One region of the Paraburkholderia sp. RL18-101-BIB-B genome, then DNA from elsewhere that is predicted to be linked to it. Evidence: riboswitches for the same ligand, from Rfam matches in the RefSeq annotation. Region 1 holds a riboswitch; each other region holds the start of a gene.
What was found. Region 1 has a riboswitch for manganese ahead of P0D73_RS25935 (TMEM165/GDT1 family protein). Riboswitches for the same ligand answer to the same signal wherever they lie in the genome.
Positions count from the first base shown of each region.

Region 2: linked by a shared signal. The riboswitch ahead of mntP (manganese efflux pump MntP) and the one ahead of P0D73_RS25935 (TMEM165/GDT1 family protein) in region 1 are both predicted to bind manganese.
Region 3: linked by a shared signal. The riboswitch ahead of P0D73_RS12415 (sodium:calcium antiporter) and the one ahead of P0D73_RS25935 (TMEM165/GDT1 family protein) in region 1 are both predicted to bind manganese.

Region 1 covers NZ_JARESV010000020.1:95,016-102,514, reverse strand. The annotation lists gene P0D73_RS25940 (TonB-dependent receptor) at 1-1,459, opposite strand, end outside; yybP-ykoY riboswitch at 1,950-2,132, shown strand; gene P0D73_RS25935 (TMEM165/GDT1 family protein) at 2,142-2,732, shown strand; gene P0D73_RS25930 (hypothetical protein) at 2,923-3,309, shown strand; gene P0D73_RS25925 (hypothetical protein) at 3,684-3,917, shown strand; gene P0D73_RS25920 (hypothetical protein) at 4,403-4,687, shown strand; gene P0D73_RS25915 (low affinity iron permease family protein) at 4,933-5,445, opposite strand; gene P0D73_RS25910 (GFA family protein) at 5,716-6,120, opposite strand; gene P0D73_RS25905 (hemerythrin domain-containing protein) at 6,484-7,020, opposite strand; gene P0D73_RS25900 (hypothetical protein) at 7,127-7,321, opposite strand; gene P0D73_RS25895 (hypothetical protein) at 7,366-7,499, shown strand, end outside.
Region 2 covers NZ_JARESV010000005.1:94,249-101,747, forward strand. The annotation lists gene P0D73_RS11090 (potassium transporter Kup) at 1-1,391, opposite strand, end outside; yybP-ykoY riboswitch at 1,788-1,954, shown strand; gene mntP (manganese efflux pump MntP) at 1,964-2,533, shown strand; gene ppnP (pyrimidine/purine nucleoside phosphorylase) at 2,681-3,001, shown strand; gene P0D73_RS11105 (DUF6697 family protein) at 3,129-3,500, opposite strand; gene P0D73_RS11110 (bifunctional diguanylate cyclase/phosphodiesterase) at 3,937-7,044, opposite strand; gene P0D73_RS11115 (substrate-binding periplasmic protein) at 7,041-7,499, opposite strand, start outside.
Region 3 covers NZ_JARESV010000006.1:105,148-112,646, reverse strand. The annotation lists gene P0D73_RS12425 (hypothetical protein) at 1-626, opposite strand, end outside; gene P0D73_RS12420 (HAD family hydrolase) at 1,212-2,279, shown strand; gene P0D73_RS12415 (sodium:calcium antiporter) at 2,362-3,372, opposite strand; yybP-ykoY riboswitch at 3,466-3,624, opposite strand; tRNA gene P0D73_RS12410 (tRNA-Arg) at 3,699-3,774, opposite strand; gene P0D73_RS12405 (c-type cytochrome) at 4,050-4,946, shown strand; gene P0D73_RS12400 (UvrD-helicase domain-containing protein) at 5,119-7,209, opposite strand.

The sequences.
Region 1 (7,499 bases):
AGCGGCCAGGCACCGTGATATTCGGCGTGAGCGACGTGTCCCACCAGTCCTTGCGCACGCCCGCGCGAACTTTCAGCTTGTCGGTCACGTCGATCTGATCGGTTGCATAAACGCTGTAGTAATTTGCAACCAGGTGATCGTTATCACACGAATGCTTCGCGTCGCAAAGAAACGCCAGCCCGGCGAGCGACGTCTCTGGTGGCACAGGAGCGAATGCGTTCGGTATGTTCGGCAGATCCGCCGTGGTACGCTCAGTATCGATCGTCTGATGCTGATATTCGAATCCCGTGAGCAGCGTGTGTTTGACGCTGCCGGTCCCAAACCGCCACACCGGCTCCAGCTGATAGTCGAAACTGTTATCCGAATCATCCTGCTGCCGTAGCTGCCGGCCGACCACTTCACTGCCGCTCACCTTCGTACTCGTGCTATCGCCATTGCCGAGCACATCGAGGCTTTGGTGCAAATACGAGAAGCGGTTATTGATGGTCAGAAAGTCATTGACCTTCCACTCGTCGGTGAGCGTCGGGCGGACGTAGTTGCCGCGTGCGAACGCAAAGGGCGTCGAATACTTCGAATCGATTGATACGTTCGTGATGGGTGAGCCATGAAAATAGATCAGACCATACGAGTCAGGCGTTTCGTGAATGTCGCGCGCATCGAGTGAGAAATTGATCTTGTGATTGTCGAGCTTCCATTCGAAGGCGGGTCTGATTTCCTCGTCACGGCTCGCCAGGTCGCGGAATCCATCGGAACGCGATACGGTTGCATCGACCCGATAGTTCAACCCAGATATTCCTGTTGGTCCCGTCACGTAGCCGCTACCGGAGATCGTGCCAAACGAGCCCGACTGTATATTGCCGCCGTAGTGGAAGTCGGAAGATGGCGTGTAGTGGACGATATTGATCGTGCCTCCCGGCGGGCCACTGCCGAACAGCGCCGACCCCGGGCCTTCCAGAATCTCGATGCGCTCGACGCCGTTCAACGAATGCGAGATGCCGCCCAAAAGGTCTCCGTCGGAGAATCCGTCGTTGTAGATCTGCGCGTTCAGGCCGCGAATCAGAAAATGGTCGTAATAGCCCTTCGTATCCTGACCACCGACATTCACACCGCTGGCGTTGCTGACGCCTTGCCGAAGCATCGTCGCGCCCTGCTCGGTCATCAGCGCGCGCGGGATCACCTGCACGCTTGCCGGCAAATCCTTGAGCGCGGTTCCTGTCTTGCTTACGGCGGCAACCTGGTCGGGGTCGTTCACGTTATCGTCCTGAACGACTTGCCCGGGTGTTGCCGCGCGAACCTGTACGGGCGGCAGTGTCGGCGCGTCGGCGACACCGTCCTGTTCGCCGCCCGATGGCAGTGAGTCCTGTGCCGCAGCAGAATGCGCCAGCGTCAGTGCAATAAGTGAACTGGTCAGTCCCACGCTCGCCCTTTTCCCAAACCTTCGGACATCCACTTTCTTCACGTTTCATTCTCCTGTCTCATTTGTCTGTTGCCGGTTCGCGACCCTGCTTGCGCCTCTACGTACCGGCTGCCAACGCAAGCGCGTCCGCATAGAAAGCCCTCTTCAGAATGCAAATCATTACGATTTATATTCATAAAAAATCTGATTTTTCTTCCGGTTATTCAAGGCTGAGACCCCCGTCGACGGAATCTGCCGTGGAAGTCCACTTCGTGCCGTTGCAACTCGTCGCCCGCTCTTGCCCGCGTCTGGCGGACAAAGCGAAAGGGAACCATGACGGCTCCCTGTGAACGGTATCGGTCGGATTTTTATTCCCGCTGGACGAACGCCAGCCATTACAGTCGGTTATAACGGCCCCGATGCTCGCCCTTACCTGGCGCCCTTGCCTCCGTCTGCCAGATTCCGCATTCGTAACCTCACGCCGGTCCATCTCGACGCACCCGCTTTCGGAAAGCTGACGATTTGCGTTACCGGGCCAGGACACTGTAGAATCGCCCCTCTCATTGGGGAGTAGCCGCCTCGACCGCAATGTTCGAGGGTGCCCGTCAACATACTTGGTGGTCGACAGACCGCCATGGCGTGCACAGCACTATGCCTGGCAAGACCGATGACTCGCATTCCGACCTGACCGGGTCGCCGGAATGCGCGTCATCGCGTACTTATTGCGCGGCCCGGCCCACAACCTATGCAATCGTTCCTCGTTTCGACCAGCGTGGTCGGCCTAGCCGAAATCGGCGACAAGACCCAACTGCTGTCCTTGGTGCTGGCTGCCAGATATCGCAAGCCCATTCCGATTATTCTCGGCGTCTTTGTCGCAACGCTCGTCAATCATGCGGCGTCCGGCGCGTTGGGGGCATGGCTTGCGAGCGTTCTGAGCCCCACGATCCTGAACTGGGCGGTCGTCGCATCATTTGCCGTCATGGCCGTCTGGATTCTGATTCCCGACAAGCTCGACGGTGCCGAGGCGGTGTCGACCAGGCATCCGATGGGTGTGTTCGGCACCACGGCTCTAACGTTCTTTCTGGCCGAAATGGGTGACAAGACGCAGATCGTAACGATCGCTCTGGCTGCGCGATTTCACGAGTTCTTCGGGGTGGTCGCCGGCACCACGCTCGGCATGATGCTGGCAAACGTGCCCGTCATCTACCTGGGGCACAAGTTCGCCGACCGTCTGCCAACCAAGGCGGTCCACATTCTGGCCGCCGTCATCTTCGTTGTCCTCGGTGGCTTTGCCCTCAGGACGGCGCTGTATCCGCACGAGCACCCGCTGTTCTAGGTCGAAGGGTTGCTTTTGTATGATCGAGGTCGTGCCGTCCGCGGTCGCCTGAGATGCCCTCGAAGATCACAGAGCCGGCCCCGACGTCTGTTGCCTGCGATGTTGGACGAGTTACTTCAGCACGGCTGATAAACACGCTCTGACGAACGCTAAAGAGTCAAAGTGCCCGCACTGCCTCGCGGGCACTGTTTTGATGAACACCTTTTGCAAAAACACGCGAAAGGATGTGTTGCCGAAGATTTCCGGCGTGCCGTTGTGCGTTCGAGAAAAAAGCAGCCCTACCGTTCCGGTTTTCACCTTTGTAAAGGAAATCGTGCTTGCATCGGGCGATGGGTATACAGTCAGTACATGGGTCGCACTCAGTGTCCCTTGTTCTGGAATCATCATGCGATCACAAATCAAAATTGCAGCACGTACGTCTGGAAACGTGAGCGAATATGCTCTGTCGCGTCAGGCACAAGCACTCTCCCTCGAACAGGCGGATCGTGCACGGGCGGAAAAACGACGCGTCAATGACGCCCGCATCGATTCAAACGCAAGCAAGTGGCGCTATTCAGCGCCGTCGGCAGAGCGTTGACGCCGAGGTCTCTGACCACATCCACTTGATTGACCGGCAAGCCTACTGGCATTGCGGCACGCGGCCGTTCCGGATTGCACACTGACTGCAAGGCCTGAAGAGTCAACGGCGGCACTTGCCACTGGCTCAGCGAACGCGTTTCTGTATCGTCCTGTCCGAATCGTGTCTTGCCGCTTTCACTCGTTGCTGCGGTCGCTGCAACGCAACTATTCCGGATGTCGATTCCGGCGGCACTTCGTGTACGAAAAAGATCGTACGCGCTGACGCGCAAAGAAGACCGTGCCCCGAACTACGAATGTGCCCCGTCGCCGACGCTACGGGACGGATGCCGACATCCCGTTGGTGAAGCCGTTTTCTTTTGGTAGGAGAGAATCATGAATGATGATCAGGTCAATACAGAGGAATTGGAAGAAAACAGAAGGCGAAGAGAAGCCGCGGAAAATGCGACGGATGATGGCATGCCAGTGGTTGTGGAAGAAAAGGAACGCGACACGGAGTCGGCTCAATCCGTAACGACCAAACGATGGATCAGGCACACGGGAAATGCCCGTAGGAACTGGATATTCACGGGCCTGCGGCGGAACTCGATCTTGATTCGCCACGTATGAATGCCGCGCAGCGTCGTTATCCATTCCCACGCGAGAAACAAGGCCTTCGCGGTACGGCACCGTACGGACATGCTCCCGCATGCCAGATAGAGTGGAAACGACAATTGCAATGCTGCAGTGATGCACCGCGAACCGCACATATGGCCGTTAAAGCGTCCATGTGATGATTTCTATTTGGATAGTGTCGATATGGGCGAAACGAAAATTTCGCTGTCGCATGTCCACATCCAGATGTTGATGGCCGACAGCGCATGCGTATAGAGGCTTGAGCACAGTCCGTGACGCGCTCGGCATGGCTATGCGCGGCAATGGCCAACGCCGAAAACGGTGAGTGATCTTCGAACACCAAGCGGTAATTCGTTGCCTGTGCGCTTCGGCCGCTTCGCCGGTGATCTCCGCACCCTCCTTTCCGAGGCTCCTGGTTGCCTTCGAGGACTAGTCGGTCGGCGTAGCCAAGTGAACCGTATACAAGGCTCTGCCGATAAATGGCGGAGGGACTGGCCGCCATATCGACTGGAGCGTCAGGTTTCCGGAGCTTCAATCTCGGCAAAAGGATCAATATGTCGCATCATCAGCTTGAAAAAGATCTCGCTCACCTCGAACACATACTCCCGCAACTCGTCACCAACAATGTTCTTGGACTTGTCTATTGGCGTCAGCGTATTACAGCGCTCGAAACAGCGCAGACATTGCTTCCCGGCAGTGCCAGGCGGGTGACTCGCCTGCGATTCATGTTTGACCAGATAGACAGTGGAATTAGCCGCCTGTAAAGGAGCGATGTAGGCAGTTGTTGATCAACAGGTACTGGCCGGCTTTCACGCCGCCATGATCGAATGGCCCTTGCCACGCCCGTCAACGCTGCCAGCGGAACGGCGCGCGAGCCCGGCACAGCCCCACGCAATCGCCTAAGCCGGGCGAGCGACTCGTCTTCCACCCTGAACGCCCGCTCATATAAAAGCGGGCCATGAAACGTTGATGCAACGCTTCGCGCGACACTTGTTCGCCAGCGCTGAAGTCAACTTTCGACGGGATGCCCCACGGGTCCCTTGACCACGCCGCCCTTTCCGGGCGCACCTTGAGCATCACACTGAGTGGACAAACGTAGGTAAGCTGCCGCCAGTCTTCGGAGTTCTTCCTCAGACGCGTCCTCGATGCCGATCAGATTGTTGTTTGCGGCTCGATGTGAGGAAAGCAGTTCATTCAGCTTGAGATGCAACGCGACGCTGTCTTTGTTCTGGCTCTGCTGGATCAGAAAGACCATCAGAAACGTAACGATGGTGGTCCCGGTGTTGATGACAAGTTGCCATCCGTCCGAGTAGTGAAAGATAGGCCCCGTAACCACCCAGGCAACGACTGTCAGCACCGCGAGACAGAACGCAGCGGGTGAGCCGGCCCATCGCGTGACGAGGCTTGCAAACCGGTCGAATAGACGCGTTAGCGGGTCACGGCCGGCGTAGGCAGGACTCGATGTGTCTGGAACGGTGTCGAGTTCGTCAGTTGGCGAAGGGGCGACAGGTTGGGTGGTCATGACCGGCTCCAGAAGGTTGCGCGTCTCCTTTTCTGCAAACTTCATGCCGCGGCCGGTTGAAATCGTTCTGCAAGGATAGAGCCGCCGCTGACGTCGATTGATCGCTCACAGCGGCGTCCGCGTGGATTGCGCTATGGCAACTGATACCGGCTTTGTACTTCTTGCCTGGCGAGAGCGACTTCCAGATCCAGCAAGCAAACCGCGTTCGGCACTGGTAGGCGACCGTAGCATCCACGTCATCACACTTCCCCTGCTTTCATCGAACAAGCGTCATGGTCCGTTCTCGTTATATTCGGCGCGCACTCCGCCGGGCAGCCACGGCTCTTTATGGCAGCACCAAAGCTCGTAGCTCGGCTCATACAGGCCGACGCGGTCGAAGCCTCCCAGCGGGAGATCCAGTTCGTCGCTGCCGAGGTATTCCATGAACGCGATCGAACCACGTGTCGGGCAAAAATGTCTTCGCGCCTCAGGCGAACTCTGCCACGCCTGCGTAGCGCCGGAAATCTCCACACCGCCACGCTCGAACATGGCATAACCGCCGAACACGTTGCCATGTATTCGCCGACACGTCATGCAGTGACATATCGACACTCGCCGGGGTCGTGCGGTGACGCGGAATCGCACCGCACCGCAAGCACATCCGCCGGTTTCTTCGACTGATTCACTCGTCGCCATCACCACGCCCTCCTTCGCGGACTCCGAGGACCGCGCACCAGCCTTTACTTGTCGCTCTTCTTCGAAATCTTCGCGCCCGACTTGCGCCCCCGGCTCGACGCAATCGCTGCAGCCTGTTTGTGCGGCTTACCCTGTTTCGTCTCGGCCGTGCTACTGTGCGACACAGTGCCCTTCGACGTTCCTTTCTTCTGCGGTGCTGATCGTGTCCTATCAAGAGCATTGAAGAGGCAACCGCTCAACGAAGCGGCTGCCGGGTAAAACGACGGCAGCATACAGCGTGCCTTACTCGCAGCAGGCTGCTCTAGCGTTATATGTTTTCGCGTATTTGCTAGGCGTTCGCGATCCACTATCGCTTTGCTACCCTTAAAGCGCCGCCGTCTTATCGCCCACCGATCTGCTCCCCACCGCATCGAGCTTGCTCTGCAGTTCGGCCTTGCGTTTCGCCATCTTCTCGCCCAGCGTGCGCAGATTACAATTCGACTTGCGCAGTTCCGGAAAGAGTTCCTCCTCCTCTTCCTCGACGTGATGCCCCACCATCTCGCTCATCACCTTGAAGGTCGCGTCGAAGCCTTTATCGCCCGCTTTCATCGTTTCAAACTTCGCGATCAGCGTCTTGACGAGGAAGTGCTCGACGTACGCTTCTTCGACGTCGACCTTGTCGCTGTCAGGCAGAGCTTCCTGCGCCGCCGGATAAAGCAGTTCCTCTTCGAGCATCGCATGAATGGATAGCTCTTCGCAGGCGCGCTGCGCGAGCGCCGACTTCGCTTCAAGATCATCGTCCGCGGCTTTCTCGAACGCCGTGAATAATTTTTCGACCGCGCGATGTTCCGCCTCGAGAAAGGCTAAGGCATCGTGCGCGCCGGATACAGTCGCCTTGTTGTCCTGCTTTGTCGCTTCCATGCTGCTCTCCTCGGTGATCGGGTTTAACGGTTGAACGCTTAATCGCGCAAGCGTCATGCCCAGTCACGGTGAGTTCTGCCGAAGTGATCGGCCGGACGTGTTCGCGTCAGCCCGACTGCGCGAATGTACAACTGGTGTGTTCAATTCGCCGTCGGTCGGGGAAGCGATTTTTGCCGGTAGTTGCCGTCTCGCGCGCGCGATCTGCCGATTTACGTTCGGCAGGATCGATTCCGCGCTCGATTTGCACCGGCGCGCCGATCGCGGTCCGATAGGTATGCCCGTTGCGATCTTCGTTCGGCATGAACTGGACAACCCCTATTCGACCGAGCCTGACATGAAAAATCCGTGGATGAAAAAGAATCCCTTCCTAAGCATGTGGTTGAGCGGCGCAAATGCAGTGGCGGGTTCAGCGCGCGGTCACGCGACGGCGGCGGCGAAGCGCGGGACCACCGCTTTCTGGACCGCTGCGCTCGCGCCGC
Region 2 (7,499 bases), on a different contig from region 1:
ATCATCTCCCAGCCTCGTCCCCAGGTCGCCATGATCGTGTAGATGATCAGCCCGACGAGGAGCGGGAACCAGCCGCCCTGCATGAGCTTCAGCAGATTCGCGGAGAAGAACGCCGCGTCGATCACGAAGAAGAAACCGGTCGCAAACACGCATAGCAGCCAGTTGTAATGCCACGCGTAGCGAATGACGAAGAACGTCAGGATCGTCGTAATCAGCATCGTGCCGGTGACAGCGATACCGTACGCGGAGCCGAGCGCCGTGGATGAACCGAAGCCGAGCACAGCCGCCACGACGGCGGCCAATAACGTCCAGTTGATGCCTGGCACGTAGATTTGCCCCATTTCCCTTTCCGACGTGTAGACGACATTCATGCGCGGCAGAAAGCCGAGTTGCATCGCCTGCTTCGTCATCGAATACGTGCCGGAGATAACGGCTTGCGACGCGATTACGGTCGCGATCGTCGAAAGCACGATCATCGGATACAGCGCCCATTGCGGAAACAGTTTGTAGAACGGATTTTGCAGCGCGCCCGGATCGGCAAGCAGCAACGCGCCCTGCCCCAGATAGTTCAACGCAAGCGCGGGAAACACGAGGCCGAACCACGTCAGCCGGATCGGCCTCGCGCCGAAATGTCCCATGTCCGCATAGAGCGCTTCCGCGCCGGTCAAGGACAGAACGACCGCACCCAAAGCAACGAACGCCAGCCACCGATGATGCAGGCAAAACGCCAGCCCCGCGAGCGGATTGAGCGCGACGAGAATCGCGGGCGCGCGCATCAAGTTGATGACGCCCACCACGGCAAGCACGATGAACCAGAGCACCATCACCGGTCCGAACACGATGCCGATACCGGCTGTGCCGCGCTTCTGCATCAGGAACAATGTGACCAGCGCAACCAGCGTCACGGGAATCACACAGGTCTTGAGAAACGGTGCGGCGACCTGAAGACCTTCGACCGCGCTCAACACCGAGATCGCCGGCGTGATCACACTGTCGCCGTAAAAGAGTGCTGCACCCATGATGCCGACACCCAGCAACATATGGCGCAAGCGCGGCCGCGTGGCAACCGACGACGCGGCCAGCGCCAGCAGCGCCATGATCCCACCTTCGCCGTGATTGTTCGCGCGCAGAATCAACGTGACGTATTTGAGCGAGACGACGACGATCAGCGACCAGACGATCAGCGAGACAATGCCGACCACGTTCAGCGCGTTGAGCGACAGTCCGTTGACTGGATCGAACACCGTCTGCAGCGTATAGAGTGGACTGGTGCCGATATCGCCATACACCACACCCAATGCTGCAAGCGCGAGTGCGGGCATCGCCGGCCGCTGATGCCCGCGCCCGCCGGAATGGCCCGCATCGGGCGCGGCGGATACTGACTGGCTCATGTCTCGCTCCAGTTTCGCGTTCTCGCGGTGCAACAATTGGCATAGGCCGATGCACGTGCGGAACCGATTCATGCTTTTGTCAGGCCTCGTTTTTTTCGAGGAGTCGCCTGCGTCCCCCACGCAACAGTCAGCGCCGTCGAAGCAACTTCCGTACGAGGAACGGGCGTCCCGTTGCCCTATCGCCGGACGCGCACTCGTATTGTTCTGATGTTTTGCGTACCTGCCTTCCGCGAACGTGACCTGTCTCTTTTCCTGAAGGACGGTGTGCCACTAATTCAACATATACCATCGGCCGATTGCCACGCTACTGATACATGAAGTGGCGACAGATTTATTTCGTCTCCACATACGCGAGGTGCGATTCGCATTACATAAAGCTTTCGATGTGATATGCTCGCCCCTGTCTTTGGGGAGTAGCCGGCTTCTACCCAGAAGCGCCTGCGTCAACATTCTCGGTCGCGCAGACCGTGGTGCAGGTAGCCCTTTGGTTGGCAAGACCATCGACACACCTCGCGACCGGTCGGGCGCGGAGGTGTGTCGCGGTTTTCCGCCCGACCTCGAGCCCTCCTCTCATGAATCCTGTCGCAACGCTGTTCCTTGCTTTCGCCATGTCCACCGACGCCTTTGCGGCCGCAATCGGCAAAGGCGCCACGCTCAAACGTCCTCACTGGCGTGAGGCTGTCAGGACGGGACTCATCTTCGGCGTCATCGAAGCGCTGACACCCCTGGTCGGATGGTTCCTCGGCAAAGCTGCAGCGCAATACGTTTCCGCATGGGATCACTGGATCGCGTTTGCGCTGTTGTTGGTCCTCGGCGCCCGCATGGTTTTCAATAGCTTTGCCGCCAAGGAAATCGAGGCGGCGAAGCCGTCGACGCATTCGTTCTGGTTGCTGGCGCTGACCGGCTTCGCCACGAGTATCGATGCCATGGCGGTCGGTGCGGGCCTCGCCTTCGTGGACGTCAACATCTATTCCACTGCCGCCGCGATCGGGCTCGCCACCATGACAATGGTCACGATCGGTGTGATGCTTGGCCGTGTCATCGGGCATGTGGCCGGCAGGCGTGCGGAGTTGGCGGGTGGCGTCGTGCTGATCGGTATTGGCAGCACTATCCTGGCTGAGCATCTGAAGATCATCGGCTAGACGGTGGTTGACGGCCGCCGGCTGCTCTCCACCTCTTGCGGCGCAATCGACGACTGGCGCGCGCGCCGCCTGTATCATGGCGGGCTTGCGTCCGACCTGAAGTCCGCGCAAACGCATCCACCCACGACAACCCAGAGGAAGATTGGCATGACGGCCGCAACGCAATTCGATCAGGTTTCCATTGTTAAACGAGCCAACGTCTACTTCGACGGCAAGTGTGTCTCGCACACCGTTCTCTTTGCCGACGGTACGCGCAAAACGCTTGGCGTGATCCTGCCCGGCGCGCTCAACTTCGGCACTGATGCGCCGGAACTCATGGAAGTGCAGGCCGGCCAATGCCGCATCCGCCTCGAAGGCAGTGACGAGTGGAAGACGTATGGTGCGGGCGAGTCGTTTTCGGTGCCCGGGAAAAGCCGCTTCGATATCGACGTGATCGAAACACTCGACTACGTCTGCAGCTATCTGTAAAACGTGTCGCGTCGTACGACGTTGGTACGGCGCGCGCATTCAAGCGTGTGATTGATGATCGCCGGTTGGGCATGAGCCACAACCCAACCGACGAAGAGACGATTCCGAATCGAAGTTTCCGTTGAGATCAACGGCGCTTCATCTTGATCACGCGCGAAATCTGACCAAGCGTAAAGCCCGTGTTCTGCACGTACTTGGCGTAGTCGATCGGAGCAGTAAACGATTCCTCGGTGACGTAATCGCCCATGTAACGGAATCGATCAGTCGCTGTTCGGACAAAAACAGGCAGTGGGTCGGTCTGTCGCGCGAGCGTTCGGCCTGCCGCTCGTGCAGCGGCGCTGCCATCGCAGACGATCACATCCGGTGCATACGGGTTGAGATCCTGACGCAATCGCGCAGCGACGACCTTGCCGCCCTTCACGGGCAAGAATGCCTGTTTGCATCCTCCCGTCACCCGATGAATATCTTCCCGAGAATACTCTTTTCCAATATCAAACATGATTTTTCTCCCAAGAATGACGCCTGGCTTTAAAGCAGTGGCATCAAGCGGAGCGATGATATCGGCCTGTACCTAAATCCCTTGTATAAAGCATGAGCTTCTTGATAAAGAAGGCATGCTGGTTGAGCGAAACAGCGAGACATGCGCCACAGATTGACCTGGCTGCATCCGGGACTCGTCGCGCGTTTCGATACGCCGTATTAACAGCATTCACCCTGCGGTTATATACGTTCGTTATACGGTTGATGACAGAATCTCGAGGTGACACCGAGCGAGGTTTCGTAGACGGTTGCCGCAAGCGCTTGTAGGAAGACGCCGAGGTATGTAGAGGGCGAAAACCGCACGAAGTGTATGGATCGCCCAGACGCCGAGGCTATGTTTCTACGAGCGCTTGCGTCAACGTTGCGCTACTGATGACGCGTCATTTATCTCTCACTCACTCCGCCACGCACTGACGCGTCTCGACGCTGCTCAACATCGCTTCAAAACCCTCGATGGGAATCGGGCGGCAGAAATAATAGCCCTGATACGCGTAGCATCCCGCTGCCGCGAGGAAATCCCGCTGAGCCTCCGTTTCGACTCCTTCGGCGATCACGCCCAAACCGAGGCTGCGCGCCAGTGCCACGATGGTCCTGGCAATCACAGCGTCGTTGGGATCGACGAGCACGTCTCGCACGAATGAGCGGTCGATTTTCAACTGGTCCAACGGCAGGCGCTTCAAATAGGACAGCGACGAATAGCCGATGCCAAAGTCGTCCAGTGCGAAGACAATGCCTTTCGCTTTCAGCGCGCCCATCTTCTCGATGATGTCCTGCACGTTGTCGACCAACACGCTTTCCGTCAGTTCCAGTTTCAACCTGTCGGGCCGCGCGCCGGTTCGAGCGATGATCGTCAATACGTTGTCCACGAAGTCAGCTTCGCGGAACTGCTGGGCGCTGACGTTGACCGCAATCGTGAGATGCGCCATATCCGGCCGCGCAGCCCATTGCGCCAGTTGCGCGCAGGCAGCCTCCAGCACCCAGCTTCCCAGCGCAAGGATCAATCCGGTTTCTTCGGCCAGCGGAATGAACTCGGCAGGCGGCACGACACCGCGCTGCGGATGCTGCCAGCGCACCAGCGCTTCCGCGCCGGTTACACGAGTACCGACGACCTGCGCCTGATAATGGAGCAGAAACTGATTGTCCTCGATTGCATTGCGCAACCCCGCTTCCAGCGCGGCGCGCTGCACCACGACGGTCTGCATGTCCGGATCGAAGAAACGCACGGCATTGCGTCCTCTTTCCTTGGACTTGTACATCGCGAGGTCGGCCTGCTTGAGAAGCTCGTCGATCGACGCTTGATGCCCTCTGAACACGGTGGCGCCGATGCTCGCGCTAGTGCGGTATTCGATTTTGCCAAGGTGATAGGGACTACCCAGAACGGCGAGAATTCTTTCGCCCACGGCCTCCGTCTGGTTGGCCGCTTCCTGCCGGTTCTTGTGCAGGTTGCCGAGCACCACCACGAACTCGTCGCCGCCCACTCTGGCCACCGTGTCGCTCTCAAGCACGCTGTCCGCCAGACGCTGCGCGACTTGCTGCAGCAGCAGATCGCCTTTGTCGTGACCCAAGGTATCGTTCAACGTCTTGAAGTGATCCAGGTCGATGAACAGCAAGGCGCCACACGCTTCGTTCCGCGCGCTGGCCGTGATTGCCTGCCTCAGGCGATCCAGCAACAGGGTGCGATTGGGCAACCGGGTCAGTGCATCGAAGAAGGCCAATTCCTTGATTCGCTCTTCCGCGATCTTGCGTTCGGTAATGTCGTGATGCGTGCCGACATAGTGACTGACGATTCCGTCGTCGCTCATCACGGCGGAGATCGTGAGCCATTTCGGATACACCTCGCCGTTCTTGCGGCGATCCCAGATTTCCCCTTGCCACCCACCGGCGCGATGAATCGCTTCCCACATCTCCTGAAAGAATGCGGCGTCATGGCGGCCGGAGCGCAGCACGCGCGGTGTCTGGCCCACGATTTCCTCGGCCGTATAGCCGGTGCATTCGGTGAAAGCCGAGTTCACGCGCAGAATGGTGGCGCTCGCGTCGGTGATCATCATCGGCTCCATCGAGTCGAAGGCGACAGCGGCAATTCGCAGTTCAGCCTCGACCTGTTTGCGCTCGGTAATGTCGCGGCCGCTCGTGCGAAAGCCGATGAACTTGCCCTTGGAATCGGTAATCGGAACCCAGGACGCGGACAGCCACATGAGCGAGCCGTCCTTGCGAACGCAGCGAAACTCGAGGTCGTCGCCGCGCAAGCCTTGTAGTGCCTTCTGAAACTCGGGTGCAACGCGGGGAATGTCCTCGGGACAAATCACGGTGCCGGCAAAGTCCGGCATTGTCATGCACTCGTCGACGGTATATCCGATGTACGCCTCCACCGCCGAATTGATCCAGCGCGGCTTGCCGTCGGGTCCCCACCAGATTTCCCAGTTGACCGTACAGTCGGCAATCGCGCGGAATTTCTCTTCGTTCTCGCGCAATTCTTTTGTCATTGCCGAGGCAAGCCGCATCGCGCGGCCGCGGCCGGTCATCATCAGCCAGGTGAGCAGCGCCAGCAACAGGCTGAGGCCTGTGCCGGTGCTGGCAATCGGGAGCGCGGCGTTGCGGCCGAAGCGAGCCTTGAAGTCGTCCTGGGCGCTCATCGACAGTGTCCAGTCATGTCCGCCGACAACCAGATATTCGTTGGCCGACATATCCGCAGCCAGATGATGACCGGGCGCCTCAGGCGTTTTGTGCAACAGCGCGGCGGCCGACGTTTCGACGCCATCGTATATAGCGATCGTGAGGCCGGGCGGTTGCTCGCCGTACAGGCTGGCAATGACATCGTGCATGCGGAACGAGGCATAGACCCAGCCGACCAGGTGCGCGCGGCGCTGGGCGACGCTATCTTGCGGCTGGCCTCGTGCGTAGATCGGCAGGTACATGATGAATCCGGGGCGAGCGTTGCCGGCGTCCACCGACAGACGGACTTTCCCGGAAAGGGTCGCCATGCCGGAATCGCGCGCCTGTTCCATGGCGCGCCGCCGCACAGGGTCGGCCCATGCATCGAAACCGGGCGCCGCCCGATTGATGCCGACGGACGGCTCGCGCTGGATGATGGGCGCGTAGTTCTCGCGCGAGCCTTTGGGCTCGATCGCGTAGTCGGGCAACCCTTGCCGGCGGAGAGCCGCAATATGCTCGACCTTCTGCGTCGCCGGTACCCACGCGACGATGCCGATGGCCTGGATACCAGAGAAGTTGGCGTCGAGATTGAGCGTGCCGACGTAGTCGCGGAACTGATCGCGGTCGATCTCTCCACTAGCGGCGAACAGGCTTTGCACGCCGCGTAGCAGGAGTTCATACGTGCCCATGCGCTGCTCGATCCGGCTGACCGCATCGCCCATGGAATAGTTGAACTGGGATAAGAGTTCATGACGGGCGGCTTCCCGCTCATGGTCCCAAAGCATCCACGTCACGCTGAGCGCCGCGGACAGGACCAATAGCGGAAGCAGGACGAGGCGCGCCCAGTTCACGGCTGCGTCTTGAAATCGACCATCGAATCGGCGAGGTCAGGTTTGAAATATTTCTCGAAGATGCGCCGAACCGTGCCGTCCGCGCGCATCTCATTCACCAGGGCGCGCCACTTTTCGCGCTCGGCCGGCGGCAGTGCCTTCTTCGACATGATGAGGCCGTGACGAACGGCGGGGTCGTCGAATTCCACGATGGTGGTCACGTCGCGGATTTTCTTTTCATCGATCGCAGGGTAATCGAAAGGCTCGATGATCATGCCTTGAATGCGCCGGAGAATGAGCGCCTGATACAGCGGATCCAGACCGCCGGCCTGGCTGACGCGGTTTTCGGCCGACAACTTGTCGACCAGACGGTTGGCCGACTCACTGTAGCGGAAGCTGCGGATCACGCCGAGCTGAAACTGGTCGTTGTGCTCGAAATCGGATAAACGATGGATTCCAGCGTCCTTGCGCACCAA
Region 3 (7,499 bases), on a different contig from region 1:
TTCCATGCCTTGCCCGCGCCGAGGCCGACGGGGATGTAGTAGCTGCCGTGCTGCAGATCGAACGTCCATATGCCGGTCGAACGGATGTACCAGCCGCCGGGCAGATTGAATATGCCAAAGGGCTGCGCGGTCAGCGATTGCGTGGTGGGCCGGCTGCTTTGTCCGGCGAACGAGTGCTGCCACTGCACGAGCCCGCCGATCAGCCGCGCCCGGGTGGCGCTCACGGCAACAGCGGCAAGACCTGCCTGCCACTTGCCGGTGCCGAGGCTCGGATCGGTCGCGGTCGGCATGGTGACGAGCGGGCCCACGCCGAGCTGCACGTCGCCTTCCGAGAGCAGAAAGATGTCGAACAGATTGAGGTCGCCGAGGCCGGTGTTGTAGCCGCCGCTCGGATCGGGCCGCGTACTGAGCGGCACCGTGCCGCGGAAGATTTGCGGCACGCCGGTCAGGCTATTCGGGCCGACCAGCACGGTAGGGCGCAGCAGCAGGTCGTTGGTGTGCGCACTAGCGCCGAATACGCTCGGCGTGTAGTAATTCTGGATGTTGAATGAGGCGGCGAGATTGAGCGGGTTATTGCTTTTATTGGCGTCGTCGGCGGATGCCTGAGCGAAGACCGGCGACGACACGAACGCGGCAGCGCATAATGCCCCCGCCCCAAACACGCAGCTTTAACCCACTATCGAGCCTCGTTTTATGGCCATTTCTTATAGGCGAGCACCTGCCTTTGCCTGACGCGAAATCATTTCAAAGGGATGGCGTTCGGGTGACTGATTTAAATCGAATTCATCTCGCGCGCGTGTTCGCGCGTCCGGGCAGCCATGTGCAGCCGGACGCGATGTCACGCAAATAACCCGCGTTATGTCGCTTGAACAATCTGGAAAGACGGCGCAGCTGGATACACGGCTTGCATGAGCGCTCCTTGAAACGAGAGACGCCGCATCAAACGAAGCATGCGAAAAGAAGAAGATTCACCACGCTGGCATCGTTAGGAATACTAGCAACGATTCTGGAAATTACAGAGATAAATTTGTAACGCGGCCGAAAGCCAGATCAATCGGGTCCGACTTCCCCGCTTGTTCAATTGGCATTTTTTATGACGGAACAGGCTCAACCGTCATGTCGAAAAAATCCCACAAGGGCTGCAATAACCGCTTTGGCCCATTAGACTTGCGCTCGCTTGAATTCGACCCACCGCTTTCGATGAGGCTTTCATGATTCGCACGTTGCACCGGTACTGCATTGCCTTCACCGTTGTCCTTCTTTCCGCTTGCTCCGTGACGCCGCGCCAGGACGCCATGTCGCAGACCGGTGAATCGACGGCCGCCGGGTTGGCGTCATGGAACGACACGAAGACCAAACGCTCTATCGTCGACTTCGTCACGCTGGTGACGACGCCCGAGTCCAAGGACTTCATCCCGCGCGCCGACCGGATCGCCGTGTTCGATAACGACGGCACGCTGTGGCCGGAGCAACCGGCCTCGGTGCAACTGGTGTTCGCGCTGCAACGTGTGAAGACGGTGGCCGCGCGGCATCCGGAATGGAAGCGTCAGGAACCGTTCCGCTCAATCCTCAAAGGCAATCTCAAGAATGTGGCGGCAAGCGGCGACGCCGGCTCGATGCGGGTGTTGGCGGCGGCCCACGCCGGCCTGACGGGCGACCAGTTCGCCGCGCTCGTGCACGAATGGTTCGATGCCGCGAACGACCCGCGCTTCAACCGGCCTTACGCCGATCTCGCGTATCAGCCCATGCTCGAGTTGCTCGCCTATTTGCGCGCGAGCGGCTTCAAGACCTATCTGGTGACGGGCGGCGACGTCGAGTTCGTCCGCGACGTGGCTCAGCGCATGTACGGCATTCCGCCCGAGCAGGTGATCGGCAGCACCGTGAAGTATCGCTACGGCCAGAGCAACGGCGCGGTCTCGCTGACGCGCCTCGCGCAAGTCGACACGCTGGTCGACGGCTCGGCCAAACCGCTTGCCATCGATCGCGTGATCGGCCGACGTCCGGTGATCGCGTTCGGTAACGCGGACGGCGACGCGCCGATGCTCGAATGGACCTCGGTAGGCGACGGCCCGCGCCTCGCCGCGCTCGTGCATCACACAGACGCGCAACGCGAATACGCGTACGACCGCGCGGCGAAGAGCGGCAAGCTCGACAAAGGTCTGGACGAGGCCGGCGCGAAAGGCTGGCTCGTCGTCGATATGAAAGATGATTGGAAGACCGTGTTCAAGCCTGAAGGCGCGATGACGGCAGCGGCGCCGGCGACGCCCCCGGCGAACTGAGCCTGAACCGCTGAAGGCCATTCGTCAGCGGCCTTCAGCGGTTGTTAGAGTTGTCGCGCTATGACTGGCTTTAGCGCCTTGTCTAGCGACTCAGCGTAATCGCCAGATACGTGGCATAGAGCGCGCCGCAAACCAGCAACGCCCACACCGGCACGCCGCGCTCGCGCACGTTGAGCCGCAGCCACGCCGCCGCCGCGAGCGTGATCACGATGCCGGTCACCACTTCGATGCGCGGCACCCACGGCGTCAGCAGAATACCGATCGCTGGCAGCAAGGTGCCTTGGAACACCATCGCGCCGGTGATGTTGCCGAACGCCAGCGTGTCCTTGCCGCGGCGAATCCACAGAATGCTGTTGACCTTCTCGGGCAGCTCGGTGGCGATAGGAATGATCAGCAGCGAGAGCAGCAGCGGCGACACCCCAAGCGCCTGCGACACGCCGCGCACACCATGGATGAAGCCTTCCGCGCCCCACACCAGCAGCGCGACGGCCAGCGCCAGTTGCACCACGATGGTCGCGAGGTTGGTCGGCACGCCAAGGCGCGAGATCAGCATCTTGCCCGGCGCTTCGGTGCCGTGGCCGGCATCGACCAGATCATTCGATGCGCGGAAGGTCATCACCACATAAGTGACGTACACGCCGACCAGCGCCACGCTGAAGAACGCGCGCACCATCATCTGCTCATGCGGCACGTACATCGCTGCGGCGGCCAGCACGAACGCGCACAGGAAATAGTTGAGGTCGCGCGTGAAGCCCGTACGCTCTGGCGCGACCCAGCCGCGCGCGCCGCGTGAACCGAGAATCGCAAGCGTCATGAGGAAGGTGGAGAGGGTGGAGAGCATCAGCGGCGCGCCGAGAATCGCGCCGACGCCGATCTCCTGATTGACCGCGCTATCCGTCGTGCCGCCCGCGATCGCGAGCAGCGGCACTAGCGTCTCGGGCAGCGCTGTGCCGACAGCGGCGAATAGCGAACCCGTTACGCCTTCGGAAATCTTGAGGCGTTCGCCCAGATGCTCGAGCGCATTGGTGAAGAGCTCGGCCGCCACCAGAATGACGACCAGCATGATGCCAAGTTCGAACAGGAGACCAGTCATGCGCGGCGCTCCGCATACACGCAGAGGCGGTGCGGCGGACGGGCAGAAGGGGAGACTGGCAGGGTACGACGTTGTTTCACAGGGCAACTCCGCGGTCGGACGTAGATGACAAACCAATGACGCACCGCCGCCCGTCCGACCAGAACGAGGCAGTGCGTCAATGGTCTCGCCAAACCGACCCGGTCGAACGCGCCATGACCCGCAGGCCAAGTATGTTGACGCGCTCTCCTTCAAAGGATGAAGGAAGTCGGGACACGACAAGGCCGCAAAAAAACAAAAGGGCTTAGCGCATTCTGCGTAAGCCCTTGAACGAGATCGACTCTCTATGGTGCGCCCGGCTGGGATCGAACCAGCAACCCCTGCCTTCGGAGGGCAGTACTCTATCCATTGAGCTACGGGCGCTTCAACACGAAAGCGCGGCAACCAGAACGGATGCGACGCCAAAGCGAGACCGAAAGGATACCCGGTTTCGGCCACACCGTCCACCGGACGGCCCCAATGACGGCATTCGGCGGCTTTCCGACAACCCTCGCGATGCGGGTAAACGCCTGCTGAACACCCCGCCGCGCCCCTCGCCGCCGTCGAAATGTTCCGTCTATAATCGTCCGTGGCTGATTAAAGAACAAGAAGTTGCCGTCACGCTGTACCGCTCACATACCCACGGAGACGAGACAAGCATGAGCGAAGCACCACACGGAGCCCCGATCAAAACCCCCGGACAGCTCGTCGCCGCGATCATTGCCAGTTTTGCGGTACCGATCGTCATCATCGTTCTGCTAGTGATCTACGTCGACAATTCGACGCGCACCGGCGCCGGCACCGACTCTCTCTCCGAAGCCGAGGTCACCGCCCGCATCAAGCCGTTCGCCCAGGTCGACATTCGCGACGCCAACGCGCCGCGCGTCTACAAGAGCGGCGAGGAAGTCTACAAGGCCGTGTGCTCCGCGTGTCACGCGTCGGGTGCGGCAGGCGCGCCGAAATTTACCAATGCTGCCGACTGGGCGCCGCGCATCGCGCAAGGCTTCGATACGCTGCTGCACACTGCCCTCACCGGTAAAGGCGCGATGCCGCCGCGCGGCGGCACCAGCCCGGACGACTACAGCGATTTTGAGATCGCCCGCGCGGTCGCCTATATGGCCAACAACTCCGGCGGAAGCTTCCCTGAACCGGCTCAGCCGGCAGCAGGCGCCGCTGCGGCCTCCGGTGCAGCAGCGGCAGCGCCGGCCGGCGCTTCCGACGCGGGCGCGGCTCAGGCCGCCGCAGCGATGGCCGCCATGGCCAGCGTGCCGCAAGCGGCCGCGCCGGCAGCGGGCGGCACGCAAAGCGCGGACGCGTCGCAAGCCGGCAAGGCGTTGTATCAGCAGGTTTGCCAGGCCTGTCACGCGGCTGGCGTGCTGAACGCACCGAAGTTCGGCGACAAGGACGCCTGGGCACCGCGTCTGAAAGAGCCAATGGACACGGTCTATAACTACGCGCTGCACGGCAAGGGCGCGATGCCTCCGAAGGGCGGCTCGACTGCCTCCGACGCGGACGTGAAGGCCGCCGTCGACTACATGGTCAGCGCGGTGAAGTAAGACGCACCGCTCGCGGCGTTTGCCACGCGACAAAAAATCCCTGCACCGTGGCGACGCGGCGCAGGGATTTTTTTATATCTCGGCCAACAAACAGGCCTACGAGATTCGCGTTATGCGCCAGGTTGGGCGCTGTCCGCGAGCGGCTGCGCACTCGACGTTTCGAAGCGCCCACTCAAGGCTTCTGCAACAGCGCCTTCAAACTCGCGAGCCGGTCTTTCGGCGACATCGGCGCTTCTTCGGGCGTCGGCGGCGGGGCATCGTCGAGCAGCATTTCGGGGATGAAGCGCGACGGCTCGCACACCACCGTTTCACGCGCGCGCTTGCGCTTCTTGCACCAGTTCAGATGCAGGCTGCGTTGTGCACGCGTGATCGCCACGTACATCAGCCGGCGTTCTTCTTCGATGCGCGCGTCGTCGATCGGCTCGTCGTCCGGACCGCCGCGATGCGGCATGATGCCTTCCTCGACGCCCACCAGAAACACGTGCGGATACTCCAGGCCCTTCGACGCATGCACCGTCGAAAGCCGCACCGCGTCGGGATCTTCCTCGCGGCCTTCGAGCATCGACATCAGCGCCACGGTCTGGATCAGGCCGAGCAGACTCTTGCCGGAGTCGCCGAGACCGTCGGCGGTGTCGTAGCCGGTGGCTTCGTCGTTCGCCGCGCCCGCGGGCTCAGCCTTGGTGCCTTTGCGCTTGAGCCACTCCATGAACTCCAGCACGTTTTGCCACTTGGCCTGCGCCTGGCGTTCGTCGAACGCATCGTACAGATAAGCCTCGTAGTGGATCGCATCCATCAGTTCGTCGAGCAGCGTGCCGGCGGCATCCTTCTCGGCACGATCGGTGAGGCGCTGCATGAAGTCGCAGAACACGCGCATGGGTTCGATCTGCCGTGGCGACAGACGCGCCTCGATGCCGCCCATGTACACGGCCTCGAATAGCGACACCTTGGCCTGGCCCGCGAACGAGCCGAGCGCCTCGAGCGTCGTATTGCCGACGCCGCGCCGCGGCGTGGTGATCGCGCGGATGAACGCGGGGTCGTCGTTCGCGTTGGCGATCAAGCGCAGATAAGCGCAGATGTCCTTGATCTCGGCTTTGTCGAAGAACGATTGGCCGCCGGACAGCACATACGGAATCCGTTCACGCCGCAACACCTGCTCGAAAATGCGCGCCTGGAAGTTGCCGCGATACAGGATCGCGTAGTCGCGGAAATTCGCGCGCCGCTCGAACTTGTGTGCCGACAGGCGAAACACCACGGACTCGGCCTCGTGCTCTTCGTCGTTGCACGGCGTGACGGTGATCGTGTCGCCCATGCCGTGTTCGGACCACAGCTTCTTTTCGAACAGCTTCGGATTGTTCGCGATCACGTTGTTCGCGGCGGTCAGAATGCGCACCGTCGAGCGATAGTTCTGCTCCAGCTTGATCAGATGCAGCTTCGGAAAATCCTTGCTGAGCTGGCCGAGATTCTCGAGCGTCGCGCCGCGCCAGCCGTAGATCGCCTGATCGTCGTCGCCAACCGCTGTGAACGCCGCGCGCTTGCCGGCCAGCAGTTTCACCAGTTCGTACTGGCAGGCATTGGTGTCCTGATACTCGTCGATCAGCAGATAGCGCAATTTGTTCTGCCAGCGGTCGCGCACCTGCTCGTTCTTTTCGAAGAGTTCGGCGGGCAGACGGATCAGGTCGTCGAAATCGACCGCCTGATACGCATGCAGCGTCGCCACGTAATTGCGGTAGACGATCGCGGCCTGATGTTCGTCCTCGTTCGCGGCGATCGCGATCGCCTGCTCGGGCATGATCATGCCGTTCTTCCACAGCGAGATGATCGACTGGATCTTGCGGATAAAGCCCTTGTCCGTCGAACCGACCTGCTCCTGGATCATGCCGAAGCAGTCGTCCGAATCCATGATCGAGAACTGCGGCTTCAGGCCTACGTGCTCCGCTTCCTGTCGCAAAATCTGCACGCCGAGCGAGTGGAAAGTGCAGACCGTCAACTGATTGACGGGCACTTTGCGGCCTTCCTTGCCGGGCGTGGTCAGCGTCTTGCCTTCGAGCAGCTTGCCCACGCGCTCGCGCATTTCCAATGCGGCCTTGTTCGTGAACGTGACAGCGGCGATGTGACGTGGCTCGAAGCCCTTGGCCTCGATCAGGTGCGCGATCTTCTGCGTGATCACGCGCGTCTTGCCGCTGCCTGCGCCGGCGAGCACGAGACACGGACCGTCAAGATAACGGACCGCTTCATTTTGAGCGGGGTTCAGGCCTGCGGACATCGTCTGTGGATGGGTGATGCGGTTGAAAGCAGCGGTTGAGGGCGTAGCGGCGCGGCGACTGCCGGCCGAAGGCCCGGGGGCATGCTGCGCGGCCCCGGCGGCTGGAACGGGTGCCCTGCGCGGTGCGAGGGTGTTCCGGCCCGCTGCGGTTCGCGCGAGAGGAGCGATGTTAACACGGATGCATGCAACGGATGCCCGCCTCATAAAAGCAATATCCGATCAACATGCGCCGAGCCGACGACGCTGACGGTCCACCTTCAGGACATGCCACAATTGCGGTGTTGCGCGCC